DNA from 2 places in the Epilithonimonas zeae genome. Region 1 is predicted to be linked to the other one. Evidence: riboswitches for the same ligand, from Rfam matches in the RefSeq annotation. Region 1 holds a riboswitch; the other holds the start of a gene.
What was found. Region 1 has a riboswitch for cobalamin ahead of KI430_RS15705 (TonB-dependent receptor plug domain-containing protein). Riboswitches for the same ligand answer to the same signal wherever they lie in the genome.
Positions count from the first base shown of each region.

Region 2: it holds a riboswitch for cobalamin, as region 1 does, so the genes downstream of both, KI430_RS01185 (TonB-dependent receptor plug domain-containing protein) here and KI430_RS15705 (TonB-dependent receptor plug domain-containing protein) in region 1, are expected to answer to the same signal.

Region 1 covers NZ_CP075338.1:3,432,524-3,441,244, forward strand. The annotation lists gene KI430_RS15675 (hypothetical protein) at 1-480, opposite strand, end outside; gene KI430_RS15680 (nitroreductase) at 481-993, opposite strand; gene KI430_RS15685 (hypothetical protein) at 1,105-1,554, opposite strand; gene trmD (tRNA (guanosine(37)-N1)-methyltransferase TrmD) at 1,646-2,320, opposite strand; gene KI430_RS15695 (NAD(P)/FAD-dependent oxidoreductase) at 2,387-3,646, opposite strand; gene KI430_RS15700 (hypothetical protein) at 3,805-4,860, opposite strand; gene KI430_RS15705 (TonB-dependent receptor plug domain-containing protein) at 4,871-6,682, opposite strand; cobalamin riboswitch at 6,706-6,892, opposite strand; gene mutY (A/G-specific adenine glycosylase) at 6,922-7,980, opposite strand; gene KI430_RS15715 (HU family DNA-binding protein) at 8,028-8,318, shown strand; gene KI430_RS15720 (ribonuclease E/G) at 8,558-8,721, shown strand, end outside.
Region 2 covers NZ_CP075338.1:296,528-305,248, reverse strand. The annotation lists gene KI430_RS01200 (DUF5074 domain-containing protein) at 1-1,533, opposite strand, end outside; gene KI430_RS01195 (cell surface protein) at 1,675-2,853, opposite strand; gene KI430_RS01190 (YncE family protein) at 3,076-4,212, opposite strand; gene KI430_RS01185 (TonB-dependent receptor plug domain-containing protein) at 4,209-6,233, opposite strand; cobalamin riboswitch at 6,344-6,530, opposite strand; gene KI430_RS01180 (nuclear transport factor 2 family protein) at 6,620-6,952, opposite strand; gene KI430_RS01175 (helix-turn-helix domain-containing protein) at 6,961-7,872, opposite strand; gene KI430_RS01170 (SDR family oxidoreductase) at 7,884-8,693, opposite strand.

The DNA of each region.
Region 1 (8,721 bases):
TATAATAAAATAACAAACGATATAAGTTGGAACTAATAAGTAGAAAATGAAACCTTTGATAATGAATAATATTAATAATAAAAACAAAAATCCTGCAATTGATGCAACAGCTAGACCAATGATACTTTTATAGATAGTATCTTTATCAACTTCAGAATCTTTTTTATTATGTTCGAACACAATGTATTTTTCCAAAATGAAGTAAGAAAGTTCATCCTTTTCTAAAAGTTCAGAAGATATTTTTTCGTCAATTTCTTCCATGCTTTTATTCTGCAAAACCATTTTGTTGATTTCAAAAGAAATTCTTCCTTTTTCTTTGATGATGAGCTTTTTATGATTGGCTTTCGCTTTAATTATATCAATATTCCCACGCTCAATCAGAACTTCTTCTAATTCTTTCCCGATTTTTCCCGAATTGTCAATCCATTGAATGTAGGCATCAACTAATTCTTCTTCGCTGAAATTTTTGTAAATATTCATCTAATCCAAACTTCCCAGATAAAATAATCCCAAACATTGTTGATTCTCTTCAATTTTCAAAGAATCTTTCAAGTTGTTTACGATTTTCGGGGAACTCCAATAACAGCCAATTCTGTGAGCAGTGCACGTGAGATACATATTCTGTACAGCCATAGACGTTGCTGCAATCTCTTCCCAGTCCGGAACCAATCCGCCGAATTCAACCACAATCGAAATCACAGCATTAGCTTTCGAAATTTTGAAACCAATATCATCGTATTTTTTTTGTAAAAACTGAAATTCTGGTGTCACTTCTTTGTAAATATTTTGAAGTTCCTGTCCAAGATTTTGTTTTTCTTCTGCTTTGAAAACTTTAAAGCGCCAAGGCTTTGTACGTTTGTGATTCGGAGCGAGAACGGCATTGCTGAGAATTTCGTCTATGATATGTTGTGGGATTTCTTTGTCCGAATAATCTTTTGGGAAGATGCTTCTGCGCTCTTCTATAATACGTTTAAGAATTGTTGCGTTTTCCATAAGTCAAAGATACGGGAAGAAAGGCGAAAGGTAAAAGTTTTAAGAAAAAAGAATAAAGTAAAAAGACTCGAGTTGGGAAAACTTCCATCATCCAACTTCAAGCTTCCATCTCTAAAATATTTCCACAATTTCCTGACCGATTCTATTGAGGATAAAAGAATCACCAGGTTTCATTCCCATCATTGTTTGAGCCATTGGACTTTCCGGAGAGATAGCATAAAAGCGGTCGCCCTGAAAGAAAAATTCTCCCAAAGAAACAGAAATATAAAAACGGGCTTTATTTGTAATGACAAGCGAACCAAGTTTTACAACATCCGATTCCGAATTCAGAACTTTTCGCATCTGGTTCTGCATACTTTTCAGTGAAACCATCTGCTTATCCAAATGATAAATCTCTTCCTGAATCTCTTCTCTTATCGAATCGTATTTTGATGTTTTTTTGATGTCTCGGCTGGCTTCCAAAGAAAAATTGAGGTAAAACTCCAAAGTTTTAACTTTTCCCGAGAGAGAGTCGTTCACAAAATTCCGTAATTCACTTTTATCATAAACTGTCTTCTGCATAAATCCAATTTTAAATAAAGATAATGATTTTAAAAACAAATAAAAACCTCTCTAGAAATTAGAAAGGTTATAATTTTGATTGTATCATTAATTATTCCAAAAGGTCTGGTCTTCGCTCTTTTGTTATTCTTACTGCTTCGTCGTGCTGCCATTCTTCGATAGCGCCGAAGTTACCGCTCAATAGAATTTTAGGAACGGATAAGCCTTTGTAAGTTTCCGGTCTTGTATAGATTGGGTAAGATAAAAGGTCATCTTGGAAACTATCTGTCAATGCACTTTGTTCATCGTTCAAAACGCCTGGTAACAATCTGATTACAGAATCTGCCAAGACACACGCCGCTAATTCTCCGCCGGTTAAAACATAATCACCGATAGAAATTTCTTTGGTAATATGTAAATCACGAACTCTTTGGTCAATGCCTTTGTAATGGCCGCAAAGAAAAATCAGATTTTTTTTGATGGATAAAGTGTTAGCGATTCTTTGATTCAGAGTTTCTCCGTCAGGTGTCAGATAGATGATTTCGTCGTAATCTCTTTGTGATTTCAATTCAGAAATACATTTGTCCAAAGGTTCTACCATCATAATCATTCCTGCGCCGCCTCCATAAGGTTCGTCATCAATCTGACGATGTTTGCCAATGCTCCAGTCCCGGATATTGTGAAAATGAACTTCTGCCAGCCCTTTTTCCATCGCTCTTTTGAGGATTGATGTTTTGAATGGACTTTCCATAAGTTCCGGAAGTACGCTGATGATATCGATTCGCATATTTATAAATGATAAATGATAGACGATGAATTGCAATCAATTATCACTCATCAGCTATCGATTATATTACTGTTCTGTCGGGTTTTTCTTAGATGGCGCAATAATCAGCCTTAGTGAAGAGTCTTTGTTGATATAACTCCACATCCAGTTGAAGAAAATTGCCAGTTTGTTTCTGACGCTCAGAATCAGCATCAAATGTAAGAACATCCATAGATACCACGCAAGAAATCCCTGAAATTTAAATTTCGGAAGGTCGACAACCGCTCTGTGTTTTCCTATGGTTGCCATAGAACCGCGGTCGATATACTCGTATTCCTGCCAGTCTTTTTCTGAATTTTTTTTGAAATTCTTAGCCAGATTTTTCCCTTGATTAATGGCGACATTCGCAACCTGGGGATGACCTTGCGGATATTTTGGAGTTTCCATATAAGCGATATCGCCGATAGCAAAAATATTATCAAAACCTTTAACCTGATTGTAACGATTGACTATGTATCGATTTCGGACTAAGTTTTCTTTATTAAAATCATCAATGATATTTCCAGTAACTCCAGCAGCCCAAATCACATTGTTTGTAGGAATGGAATTTCCGCTTTGCATATTAATGACTTCTCCATCATAATCTGTAACACGTTCGTTTTTTAGGAATTTGACACCTAGTTGTTTCAGATAATCTTCTGCAGCATCTTGAGATTCCTGACTCATTGCTTCCAATGGTTTGTCACCGGCGCTTATTAGAATAATATTAAGGTCAGAGAAATTCATTCTAGGATAATCTCTTGGAAGAATGTGGGTCTTCATTTCAGAAAATGCACCTGCTAATTCTACTCCGGTTGGTCCGCTTCCTACAATCACGAGATTCCAGTTTCCATCGTCGCTGGATTTTCTTTCGATAATCATCTTTTCGAAAGTCATCAAAATATGATTTCGGATAGTAATGGCTTCCTGTGTGTTTTTCATTCCCAAAGCCAAATCCTGCATCTTCTGATTACCAAAGAAATTGGTTTTACAACCTGTCGCAATGACCAATTTATCATAAGTAAAGACACCATCTTCGCCAATGACTTTGTTCTCAGAAGGAATAATCTTCTTAACCTCCGTCATTCGGAACTGGATATTCTTTGACTTTTGGAAGATTTTTCTAAAAGGGAAAGAAATATTGGAAGGTTCAATTCGTCCGGTCGCAACCTGATAAAATAATGGCTGGAACATATGATGGTTCATCTTATCGATGACCATTACTTTATATTTCCCTTGATTATTAAGGTTTTTGGCCAATTGCAATCCTGCGAATCCGCCACCAATGATAACAATCTTTTCCCTCATTGTGATTTTTTTATAAAATTAAGGTTTTTATTTTGCTTTAGATTCATCAAAAATTATGCTTAAAGTTAATTAAAACAATGATTTCTGTCATTTAAAATAAAAAAGAACCCTGCCAAAAATAAATCTGACAGGATTTTAAAAACACAAATGATGAAAAATTAATTTTTGTAAAAGCCGTTTGTTCCGATTCCGGTTTTGAATGTTCTTATCTGAGCACCATTAGAGGCGTTATAAAGGTATGAAGTGCTTTCTCCTGTAAAACTAGCATTAGAGATAAAAATTCCACCATTGAATACGTCAAAGCCGTAAACCGAAGCTGGAGCGGTGAACAGCATCTGAGGTGCGGTAGCTGTAGCCAGGATGTTTTTTGAATACACTTTGTTGCTGCCATCGATGAAATAGAAGTTACCGCCGTCAGCTCTCAGTTTGGAAACATTGCCAATCCCGGTTAGGGTAGTTGCTGTGTAAGTTCCGTCTCCGGCGATTTTGTAGATGTAAGATTCTGTACCTGTTGAAGATAATGCGTAAGCTGTTCCTTCATAAGAAATCAAATCCTTGATTTCGCCTTCATCCGGAAGTGTCACAACTTTGCTGACAGCATTGGAAGATGGACTCACGATAGAAATGGTATGACCTGTGATTTCCATTTCATTAGTAGTGAAGTTGTACATCGATGCATCTGTCTGGACGAAGATATTGTTGCTGGCTTCTACAACCTTTTCAGCATAACGCTCAAACGGAATACTTTTGATAAATGTATTGTCTGCAGCATTGTAAATGTTCAGTTTGTAAGTACCAGCAAAATTGTTATTGGTCACATAATACTGACGTTCTGAAAAAGCTATATATCTTGGGCTTGAAAGATTCGAGGTTACGACAACGTTTTTCTGGAAATTGTAGCGGTTAACAATCGTAATCTGGTTAGAATTATTCATCACAAGATAAGCGTTAGTACCTCGCAATCCAATGCTCTGAAGTACGTCTCCGGTGTTCTCATTGTTGGCAGATTTGTAGATGTCGGATTTGGAGCTGCTTAGATCCAGTGAAAGGAAATCTACGCTTGAATTGTTTTTTTGATAAGCACCTTCATTGGCAATCAGAATCCCGCTGTAAGATACTTCGCCATTGCCTGTAAAGAAGTCATCATCTGAACAGGAAATGTTGAATAAAAGCAGTGATACAAAAGCCCAGCTCAGTAATTGTTTGAATTTCATAATGTTTGATTTATAGATTAAATTTTATATTAATAGCATAATTCCTTTTAGGCATAAAATAATTTTCGACAGACTGATAAGCTTTATTGGTAATATTATTGACCCGGAATCCGATTTGATAATGCTTTAAATAGTTGAGATTAACGCCGGCATTGACGACAAAGTAATCTTCCAAAAAGTTCTTTTCATCTGTATCAGTATAGGTTTTTCCATTATAAAATGCCTGTGCAAAAATCCCCAGCCAGGAATACTGATAATTGGCATTGAAGTTAATACGGTGAAACGGCACATACATCAATTGTTTATTAGTTTCCAGATTCACTGATTTGGTGTAAGAATAGGAAAGTCTGCCTTTAATCTGATGCTTTCCAAATTGTTTCTCGAATGATAAATCCGTTTCCAGTCCATATCCATCAACTTTATTGATATTTTCCGGTGACCAGTAAGATGTTGCCTGCATCCAAACGATATTGTCTATGATATGCATATAATAAGGCGTAATGCTTAATGTAAAATTTCTGTAGCTAAACCTGTGCGCCATCTCTGCCTGGGTGGATGTTTCTGGTTTCAGATTGGGGTTTCCGCCAGGTAGCCAATAGAGATCATTAAAAGTTGGAGCGCGAAAATTTCTAGAGAAATTGATCGTTGTTTGATACCAATGGTTTGCAATATACTTTGCAGATGCTGAGAACAAGAACGGGCTTTTATAGCCCTCAACAATTTCCTGTTTTGCACCCAATTCCCAATAGAATTTTTCAGATTGAGAATTTCTGTAAAGCAAAGAAAAACTTCCCAAATTTCTTTTTGGAGTTTTGATTCCCGAGCCAAATCCTTCCGCTTCGTTATACTGATATTCTGTAATGAGGTTGAAAGACGAGTTTTTCGAAACCAAGAAGTCAAGATCATTCTTGATAATATATTGTTTCCCGGTTCCACCGCTGGTTTTACTTTTATTAATATCTCCAAAATACTGGAAATTGTCCTCCAGATAAGCAAGCTTAAAATTGTTTTTAAATTTCCCGGAATGTAATTTCCAGCCAGCCAGACTGCGGAATGTCTGAACGAAATATTTGGTTTTAGTTTGATTTTCCGAAAAAATGGGATAGTGTTGATCGCTATCATAATGTTGGCTTTGCCAATAAAATTCGTTGTTTGGATTGATTTTGTAAGCTAAGCCAAGATTGAAACTCGTGTTTTCATATTCTCCGTTTCGGTTGATGAATTTCCTTTGAGGAATTTCATAATCATTCTCACTTCTGGAATGATTGATATTAAGACTAAAACTGAAATTATCATTACTGAATTTCGCCTGAGCTACGGAATTACTCGTTCCAAATGAGCCATATTCCGAAAACAAAGTCCCTTTGAAACCTCTGTTAAAATCAAGAATATTATTAAGATGAATAGAACCGCCAATTGCGCCGCTTCCATAAATCACACTTCCGCCACCGTATTTGATTCCGACATTTTCATAGCTCAAAGGATTCAGATTATTAATATCACCTTGTCCCAGAAAAATCGAATTGATATTGATGCCATTCCATACAAAAGCCGTTTGTTGTGCAGTCGTTCCTCGGAAGGAAGGCGAAGATGTCGAACCGCGACCATTTTCTTTGATATAAATATTGGACTGAAATCTCAGTAAGTCTGATAAAGAAGTCGAGTTTTCTAGAATTTTATCAGAATTAAGATTCGATATTTTTGCAGTTTTGGAAACTTTTCTGAACTGGTTATCAATAAATACGGTGTCTATCAACGATTCCTGGGCGGAAAGTTGATGTACAATATAAATGAAAAAAAGTGTAAAAATACGTTTTGTCATAACCTGCCTTTCCTCCGAAAGCTTTTGTCTAAATTTTGTCTGGCAGGTCTCCTGACTTTCGCTGATTTTGCGCCTTCTCATCCTTTTCAGAACAATGGCAAGATTGCAAAATACATTTTAGCGATTTACAGTTGCGGGGACAGTTGAAGAATTGCACTTCATTCCCTTTTTAATCCGAAAAATACCGGAACCAAATTTTTGCAAATATAATAAAGTTGAAGCGATGTTTTTAATGATTCTTAAAAATCAAGTCTCCCGATTTCTGGTTTGCCCAAATTTTTGTAATAATTCTCCAGCGGTTTCGGAAACGATTTGTCATCAGCTTGTTTTTCGTTTACGATGACAAAATCATTATCAGAAGCAAATTTTTCAAATTCTTTCTTAGAATCGATCTCAACGAGATTGATTTCGATTGAGAGATTTTTGTGAGTCAGTTTATGACTGATTATTTTTGAATTGATGATATAATCATTCCAATTTTCAGGAATAGAAATCGGGAAGTCATATAATTTTTTCCAAATGAAGTCATTGTCTCTTTGTTTAATAAGGAATTGATTCTTGTGTTTAACAAAGAAATATTTCAAACTCAAATCTGAGACTTTAACCTTTTTTGTTTTCACAGGAAATTCGGAAATTCTTCCCGTTTGAAAAGCAATGCAATCATCATGCACAGGACAGTCTCCACAAAGCGGATTTTTCGGTTTACAAATCTCCGAACCAATATCCATTATTGCCTGATTGAATTCACCAGATTTATCATCAGGCATAATTAACAAAGCTAAATCCGAAAAATACTGAAAAGCCTTTGAGCTGGAAATATCAAAATCATCAGCAAAAATCCTCGACAAAACCCGATAGAAATTTCCATCAACGGCAGGAACTTTTTCTTCAAAACAAATACTTGCAATCGCAGCGGCTGTATATTTTCCTACGCCTTTTAACTTTAGAATATCATTATAATGATTTGGGAATTCACCATCGAAATCTTCTATAACTTGATGAGCGGCTTTATGCAGATTAATTGCTCTGGAATAATAACCCAAACCTTTCCAATATAATAAAACTTCATCTTCCGAAGCTTGATGAAGTTCTTTTACGGTTGGGAATCTTTCTATAAATCTGAGGTAATGACCAAGGCCTTGTTTTACCTGCGTTTGTTGTAAAACAATTTCGCTGATCCATATATTATAAGGAAGCTGGTTTTCTCTCCAAGGAAGTTGTCTGGCATTAGTATCATACCACTTTGTGAGCTTTTTTCCAATGTGAAGAAAATCAGCATTTTGTTTGTTTGTTTTCAAAAATATATCTTATATTTGCACACCAAAAATATAAAGAATTTTAGAAAATGACAAAGGCAGAATTGGTAAATACCATCTCGAACAAGCTGGGAGTAGAAAAGAATGATACACAGAAAGTTATCGAAGCTTTTATGCAAGAAATCAGAACCTCTATGTATAATGGAGATAATGTATATTTAAGAGGATTCGGTTCTTTTATTATCAAAACCAGAGCAGCTAAAACAGGTAGAAATATTTCTAAGAACACGGCTATAGAAATCCCTGCTCACAACATTCCTGCTTTTAAACCTTCAAAAACTTTTGTGGAAAAAGTTAAGACTAAAGTTGCAGTAAAATAATTAGTTGAATATTAACAGTATAAAAAATATATAAATTATGCCAAGCGGAAAAAAGAGAAAAAGACACAAGGTTGCAACTCACAAGAGAAAGAAAAGAAGAAGAGCAAACAGACACAAAAAGAAAAAATAATCTGTATTTTTTCAGTCTTAAACATATTAAATATAGTTGGCACTTTGTCAGCTATATTTTTGTTTTATATTTACAACCTAATCCTTAATAAAAACCTTTTTATGAAGTTATGAAGAAAGAACTGATTATTTCCAATGAGGAAGATGCTTCAAAAATAGCTTTATTGGAAGATGGCCGTCTTTTTGAGCTCCACGAGCAAGAGACGAAGTCAGATTTTGTTGTAGGTGATCTTTTTCTGGGCAAAATCAAAAAGTTGGCGCCCAATCTTAATGC
Region 2 (8,721 bases), 800 kb from region 1:
GGGAATTGTGATGAAGTTATCAACCAATGTTTTGTTTGTTACATCAAATTTAATAATCTTCGTACCAGATGTGAAAGCATTAACCGAGTTCATCCAGTACAAGGCATTTTGCTGGTTACTGTAAGTAAAACTTCCTGCGTTCCAGGCTCCCCAAGAACCTAGATATTGGGTTGCAGTAGAAAGCGCATATTCTGTTGTAGCAAAAGTTGTTGGATTAATGTTAATCAATTTCTGATTTTGAATCGCCCAGACACTTCCGTCCTTAGCCTGAACCACTGAGTGGAAAGCACCGGAAATTGTCTGAATTAAAGTATTAGTTTTCGGATCGATTACTAAAATACCTGTTGACTGTTTCACAGCAAAAACATACTGCGAAGTTCTCACCATATTTCCGATTTGTCCTGCATAAGCCGAACCGCCGCCAGTTCCCGCAATCATACTTCCCACTTGAAGATTATCGATATCAAATAAAAAGATTCCGTTGGATGCACCGATATAGCCCAAATGTTCATTCACACCAAGAAAAGAACGTCCATCTCCTCCACCGATGTTATCGAAGCCTTTAATCTTTTCCATTGTCAAAGCATTAGCAACTACCAATCTTCCGCCTGGTATGTATTGTGTATCGCCTCCGTCAGAAGCTTGTTTTGAAATGAAATAGAACTTATCACCGTAGATTGTACCAAACTGAGTCGTAGCACCAAAAGCCTGATTATTATTCTTCTCGCTGTAAACTCTGTAATAGATTTGGCCGTTGTCTCCTACAAAATTCACAGAACCGTTCGTATGACCAAACCATTCTTCATTCACCATAAAATAACCTTTGGTAAAATCTGCCTGTGCCGAATAAGCGGAAACAGGCGTCATCGTTGATGAGATATCAAAGCTTTCAAAATTTGGGTTGAAATTCCATACATCCCAGGAACCATTCTGCAATTGTCTGCTACTCGCTCCTAAACCAGAATACCCAAAATCCGTATCTGTAGGATCTTTTACCCAATACGACCAATAACCGGTGTACCATCCAGCTCCCCAATGGTCATTAGGATCAATCGCTGTATAATTATCAAAATCATAAGCTGTTGTATTAACAAATCCATCCACCGGATATAGCGGATAAGTTGTATTTCCATTATTGTAAAGTCCGATTGTTCCTTTTCCATCAAGGTCAAAACCAAGTCCGCCGATTGCACTTCCGTATTGTGTTCCTTGGTATAATAACGAAAAGAAACGCTTATCGGTTTTTGCAATCGCTTTCAGCATATCTTCGCCGGTTGCATTTCCATCCCATTTGAAGCCCCAAACCAAAGCATCCGGATTTTTAGCATCATTCCATTGAACAACGAAAGCCGCTTTATTAGAACCTGTTCCAACCCAATAGACGATATCATCCATCGTCAGATTGGCTTTTTTGGATTGTTTTTTAACCGAGTTTTGTTGGAGGTCATTTCTCGGAACACCTTGGACTGTGACTTGTGCATTGGTAAAAAATGCAAAGAATAACAGCATTGTCAAAAGATAAATCTTTTTCATTTTTAATTGATTTAAAGAATTTTTATTGTTGAATATTATTTTAAGGTATTTTAGATCTCGCGGATTATTTTGATTTGGTAGATGTTTGATTTTAAATTTGCAGAATCTGATAAATCTGCGAGAACCAATCTTTAATTGATTTTATTTTAAATGTAAATCGTAAGCACCAGCAACTTCTGTAGAAACTTCTCCCAGCCAGCCCGCTTCCTGATTGACTCCGGTATAAACTTTCACGAAATCGATTCCGGGAAGTTTGACGTAATTTCCGTTTTTATCAACTGCCCAAGAGATATCGATGTTGGAAGCCTCATCATTATTCGGAGCATTGTCCGCATAACCGAATTCATAGGATTTGCCAACCCAATAAGTTCCGCTTCCGCTCTGGTCATAATAATTGTTGGCGAGTTTAGTTCCGGTGAAACTGTAAGAAGCATCCGAAATCCATAATGGATAATAACTCTGAACGTGGAAAACATTTTTGGTTTTGTAACCAGAATTCCCCAGATTATCTGTCCACTTGATGTATTCCACATCGTTTTCCCAGTATTCGTTTCCGGTAACTGGCGGTTTGGATTCGTTGGGTTTGAAGTAATTGATGGTATAATTCTTTACGGTTGTATTTTTGAAATATTCGCTTCCTGCAATTTCGAACCATTCGTCTTCATCGGGTTTTCCATTTTTATTTTTGTCGTAAGCTACCAGAATGATTCCCGGTTCGCAAGAGCCCGAACGTTCTTCCGCAGACAAATCGCCCCAAAATGCATTGCCCAGAATCTTGAAATCTTTGCCATTCATATTTGGGATGGTGTGGTCAAATCCAAAAGTGACATAACCTCCAAATCCGCCCAGCGAAATCATCGAAGAATTGGAACCAACCAAAGATTGTTTCGCCTTCTGGATCATTTGTTCCGTAGTGTTTCCAGCAGAATATTCCGGAATCTCATTCATAAATTGACCAACAGCAGGACGAAAATCAAAAACATTGGAAATGTACTTGCTGTAAGAAACCGATTCTTTGTTGACAATGATTTTTGAAGTGTATGTTGTCGTTGTTCCGTTTGAAACAATTTTCAAAGTCAGAGGATAAGTTTTCGCATAAGGACTGATGAAATCCAAATTTGAATTATCCGATATAAGAGAATCATTAATTTTCCAAGTAAAAGTTCCTGAAATATTAGTCGGAATGTTCAATACTTTGAAACGGTCAACTGAATAAGATTCGGCGAGATTGAAAGTATTGGCTTCGTCATCGTTTTTACAGGCAATGATTCCCGCAAGAATGAAGAAGAGAAATGTAAGTTTTAAGTATTTATTTTTCATATTTATAATTTTTTGAACGCAAAGTGCGCAAAGATTTTTTTAACAATTAACTTCTTTAAAGTTCGCAAAGACGCTAACGCTCATCGAAGAAAAGCAGCTTTTTGGAACGTAATACGATTGCAGCCCGACTTGAGTGGAGCTCATTTTCTTTTTTGAGAAAAAAGAAAATAGCGGGAACGGAAGGCGGAAATAGCTGCCCAAATAATTCTTATCCATATCCATTTATTTATAGAGGAAAACAAAGTGTGCGGGAATATTGCCGCCTTCTGTTTTCCATTTGAATTTTCCGTTTTTATCGAAACAGTAAACAAATCCTGTGGAGACATAATTCCGCGCATCGGTTAGATAAATATCTTCTGTAATTGGATTGACAGCGATTCCGTAAGGCGTTTTGATGGCGTCCACGTATTCCTGGTCGATGATTTTGTTGGAAATGATTTGCTCAGTTTTGACATCGATGATTCCGAAAGATTTGGTGTAGGAATGTGTGTTGTAATTGAACTCGTTACCGTAGAAATAGAGCTTGCCATTCACAATCGTCATTTCGCTGACCGCAATTTTAAAGTCTTTTTTGACCGTTCCTGTTTTAGAATCAATTAAAAATAAACTCGAAGGAATTGTGTAGTAATCGCCTCTGGAGCTTACATACAAATCGCCGTCATCGTCCTTTGCAATGTGATGAAGATTAATCGCAACATCGATTTTTTTAGTTTCTGTAAATGTGTTCAAGTCAACGACTGAAACTGTTCTGTCATAATTCGGAAATCGGTAACCTCCTGAATTAGCAACGTAAAGATTGTTCCCAACAATCTGCATCTCTTCGGGTTGATAACCAACGACAACTTCTCTCTGGATGGACAATGAAAGCGTATCAATCTCAACGACTTTTCCAATCGGTGCATTGGGGTCAAGAGAAACCGGACCTGCGTAACTGGATGCGTAAGCTTTCCCATCTTTGAAAGTCATATAACGGCAGTTCTGCAACTGAATCGTTTTGATTCTTTTCGCCGTTTTGGCATCCAGAACCTCAATTTTATTGGATACATTGATGACCGCGTACATCTTGCTACCGTAGATTTTAATGTCATTTCCGACATCGCCGAGTTCTTTAACAACATCCGGATTGATTTCCGAATAGATATTTCTGTGGTAGGTTCCCGTCGTATAATCGAAGAAGTCCAAAGTCGCTTTGTTGGTTCCCATATTACCTTCGTTCAGAAGATAAAATCCTTTGATAGCCGTATTTTCCGGTGGTGCAAGACCTTTCACTACTTCTGGCCGAATAATGATATCATCCGTTCTGCACGACATCAAGAAGAGCAGTGCGAAAAGATTTAAAATAAGATTTAGTTTTCTCATAATGTAAAACTTAGAATGAGTTTAAAATTTCGTCCCGGCATTGGATAACTCAAAACCACTTCGTAAAACTGATTGAAAATATTGTTCATTTCCAGAGTGGCTTTGAACTGATGATTATTCATTTTAAATTTTTTCTGAATCGATAAATCGTGCGTGTACCAAGGCTGGATATAGTTATAAGCAATATTATCCTGATTAACATCGTAACGCTCTCCAACATAAATAAAACTGTAGTTGAAAGACCAGTCTTTGTAATCCGACATCAGCGTAAATGTCCCGGAATGCCAAGGTGTGTAAGGAATTTGGTCTCCAAAATAAGACTCATTTCTGTCAGAAAAATCTCGGGAACTTTGATAAGTGTAAGTCAATAATGGTTTTAATTTGACCTGACCAAGATTCAGATCTGCCTGAAAATTGACATCAGTTCCAATGATTTCCACCTCGCCGAGATTCAGCATCGTCCAGCGGAACATACTTCCGTTGGGGGCTGCAATGATTTTATCTTTGACCTTATTGAAATAACAGTCAACCTTGATGTAAAACGATTGGAAAATTTGATTTTGAAAAAATTTCTGATACGTGAATCCAACATCATATTGATTGGTAAACTCAGGTTTCAAAAGAGAATTTCCGATAACTGTGTAATACAAATCGTTGAAAGTCGGCATCCTGAAAGAGTTTTTATAGAAAGCCCTCAATGTCAATTCCTTGGAATCAAAAGGTTGATAACTCAAAAAAGCGGCTGGTGTCCATTCTGTTTTATCAGGCGATTTAGAATTTTTTTCCACTGTCTCGTTGATGAAAGTTCCTAAAACACTTCCAAGAAATTTCAGTTTTTTCCATTGATAAGTTGTGGCGAAAGCAGCCAAAGATGTGTATCTGGAAGGATAAGAAAAGTTGACCAAATCGGCATCCAAATGATTGTACTGGAAATCAACATTCACACTGAAATCCCAATTGGGCGTAATAGAATAAAGATTGGACGACGACAAATAAACCTCTTTCTGAATATAAGTATTAACAACAGGAAATGCTGCCTGAGTCTCCAAAGTATCAACAAATTTGGTATAATCGTATGCGAATTTGGCTTTAAACTGCGTCTCTATTTTTGGAAAAATTTTCTTGACAAGATTGGCTTGAACAAAGTAATTTTCATCCATCATTCTCTGTCCTCTCGCTCCAAATCTATTATTAACTATCGCTCCGGGAATTCCACGATTTGAAATATATCCGTAACCACGAACGTGCCAACTTCCTTTATCCAAACTACCGTGAAGACTGGTTTCAAAACGCTTAGCTCGAATATCAGAATCGAAACGTTTGGCAATCGTGTCATAAGCTGTTTCACCATCCGGATATTTTTTACGATAACGAAATTTGTAAATCCCGTCACTCTGCAAAAACTCAGAACTGAAACTCGCTGAAACTTTATCCGAAATCTTCTGTTCCAACCTGAATGACGGATTGAATAAATCGATAGAACTGTTTTTTAACCTCAGAACGAGATTTGTTTTTTTATTGAATTTAAATTGAGGCGTTTTTGGCTGAAGATAAATAGAACCGGATGAACCAAAGTCTTTGGCAGGCTGGAAAATTTCAGATTTCTGTCCGTTATAAAGTGAGATTTCCTCGATGTCATCCAGAGAAAACCTTCCTAAATCGACTAATCCATTTTGCGCATTTCCCAATTGGATTCCGTCATAGAAAACGCCAACATGCTGGCTTCCCATACTTCGGATGTTGATGGTTTTCAGTCCGCCAATTCCTCCATAATCTTTGATTTGAACACCTGAAAAATACCTCAATGCATCAGCAACCGAATGACTGTTGAGCCTTTCCAATTGTTCGCCAGAAAGTGTTTGCGCTGGTAAAATCTCCTTGGAACTCTTTTTGTAAACGTCAACTTTGAGAATCTCTGTCTCAATTGTATCTTTTTTAGATTGGGAAAAACACAGCGAAGAAGCTGTCACAAACATTGCAACAACAGCCTTGTAAAACCGAAAAGTAGATCGTGTCACCATTAGCTCATATCGAATAATGATGACGCTAATGGATGTAAGAAAGCAATGACAGAGTACAACGTGGGCTGCACAAAAATCATTGTTGACTAAGCTTTATTCCACGAAAGCGTCAATTATTTTAAACTTCTGGCAGGTCTTCTGACTTACTTCATTTTTGAAATCCTTCCCATCTTTCAACAGTGGATATAATTTTCAAAAATCTTTTTTGTGAAGCTTACAGCAGCGGGTCTGCTCCGGATTTTCACCGGATTCCCTATTAAGTGCTTTTTACAGCTCACCAGATTGGCGCAAATGTATAAAAAATAATTTTGAGTTTAATTCCTTTCTGAAAAACAAAAGTGATAAGAATTTCTCACCATTTTTTATAAATATCAAGGTCAATTATTTTAAATCAAATCCGCTTTCAAAAACTCAATTTTATCATCCTTAAAAATAAAATCAAAGGTTCCGCCAATTTTACCTTCAGGAAAATCACCTGTAAATTCCACTTCCAAATAAGCTGAATTTTCGTTAATTTCCAATTTCCTTAATTCAGTTTGAGTTTGATAACCGATAAAATAACTAACAAAATAATCCTTAATCCCATCTTTTCCAATAAATTTCATTCCAACCGAAGAATCATCTAAAACAGCATCCATCAGATAGAATTTCAAATATTTTTCGGTGTCATAACTATTACTGACTGTAATCCAATCTTTAATCAACTTTTCTATATTCATTTCAATAATTAATTATGATTAAAACTTTGTTTGAATTGTACTGGCGTTTGATTGGTCTTATTTTTAAATAACTTGCTGAACGATTGAGGATGCTCAAAGCCCAATTGATAAGCAATCTCCGAAACAGAAAAACTCGTGGTTGTCAAATATTCTTTAGCTTTTTCGATGAGCTTTTCGTGAATGATTTGCTGTGCATTTTGTCCCGTCAAAGAACGTAGCATATCACTTAGATATCTTGGGGAAAGGTTCAATTCTGTAGCGAGAAATTCTACGGTTGGAAGACCTTTGTTCAAACTTTGTTCTTTATCAAAATAAACTTTTAAAAGCTCTTCAACTCTCGAAAGCAGATCGTGATTCACAGCTTTTCTTGTGATGAATTGTCGCTTGTAAAAACGATTGCTATAATTGAGCAAAACCTCCATATGAGAAATAATCACATCCTGGCTGAAATCGTCAATCGTGTTATTCAGTTCTTCTTTAATATTATCAAAAACCGAAAAGATCGTCTGTTTTTCTTTGTCCGATAAAAACAAAGCTTCATTCGCGGCGTAAGAAAAGAATCCCAAGCTTTTGATTCGCGTTGCCAAAGAATAATTCCTCAGAAAATCGGGATGAATGAGCATTGTCAAACCTTCATATTCCGTGTCATCCGACGTTGTGGAAATCAGTTGGTTGGGAGCGGTAAAAACCATTCCGCCTTCATCAAAATCATAATAACCTTGGCCATAACCAATTTTACCTTTTAGTGTTTTTTTATATGAAATCTTGTAGAAATTGAACAAAAAATGCTGGTTAAGAAGATTTTCATCAACAACCATATTAGCATTGTCATTGATACTGATCAAGGGATGAACAGGCTTATCAAAATTCAACATTTCGTGAAGCTCTGATATAGAATTTACTTTTATCGGATTATTCATTTCTTAATTTTTTAGTTGAGTAAACTTCCAAAAACCATCTGTTTCATTTCCTGAACTGCAGCTTCCGAACCTATTTCCAAACGACGATTGTACAACTGGTTCGCGAATTCTCCAGTTACATATCGCAACTGATTTTTGCCGTCTGTCGCCGCTTCATAAACCACATCCGCAATCCATTCTACAGGTTCGAAGTTGTTGGGATTCATCAGTTCAAATAATTTCTGCGTTCCGTTTTCATAAGCCGGATGATTGGCAATAGCTAAAGATTCTCCTGCAAAATTAGTTTTAATTCCGCCCGGTGCAATGGTTTTGATACCAACATTGTGTAAAGCAAGTTCAAAAGACATACTTTCGCTCCAGCCTTCCAAAGCCCATTTTGTAGCGTGATAAAGCGAATCCAGAGGAAAAGTCAATAATCCGCCGATCGATGTTGTGGTAATGAATAATCCGTTTCTATTCTTTCTGAAATAAGGAATGAAAGCTTGTGTCACACGAATGACTCCGAGTAGATTAGTGTCTAATTGTTTCACGATTTGCTCGTCTGTCAAAGCTTCCAAAGCCCCAATCAAACCATAACCTGCGTTATTGAAAACCACATCAATCGTGTGAAGTTCAATCGCTTTTTTTACTGTTTCCTGAATCTGTTCCAAATTGGTAACATCCAAAGGAAGCAATATTACATTGTCCAATTGAGAAAGTTCGGTTTCGTTTTGTGGATTTCGCATTGTAGCAATTACATTCCAGCCTTTGGACTGAAATAGTTTTGCGGTTGCTTTCCCTAATCCTGATGATGCGCCTGTGATAAAAATTGCTTTTTGCATTGTAAATTTTGTTTAAATTTTATAATAC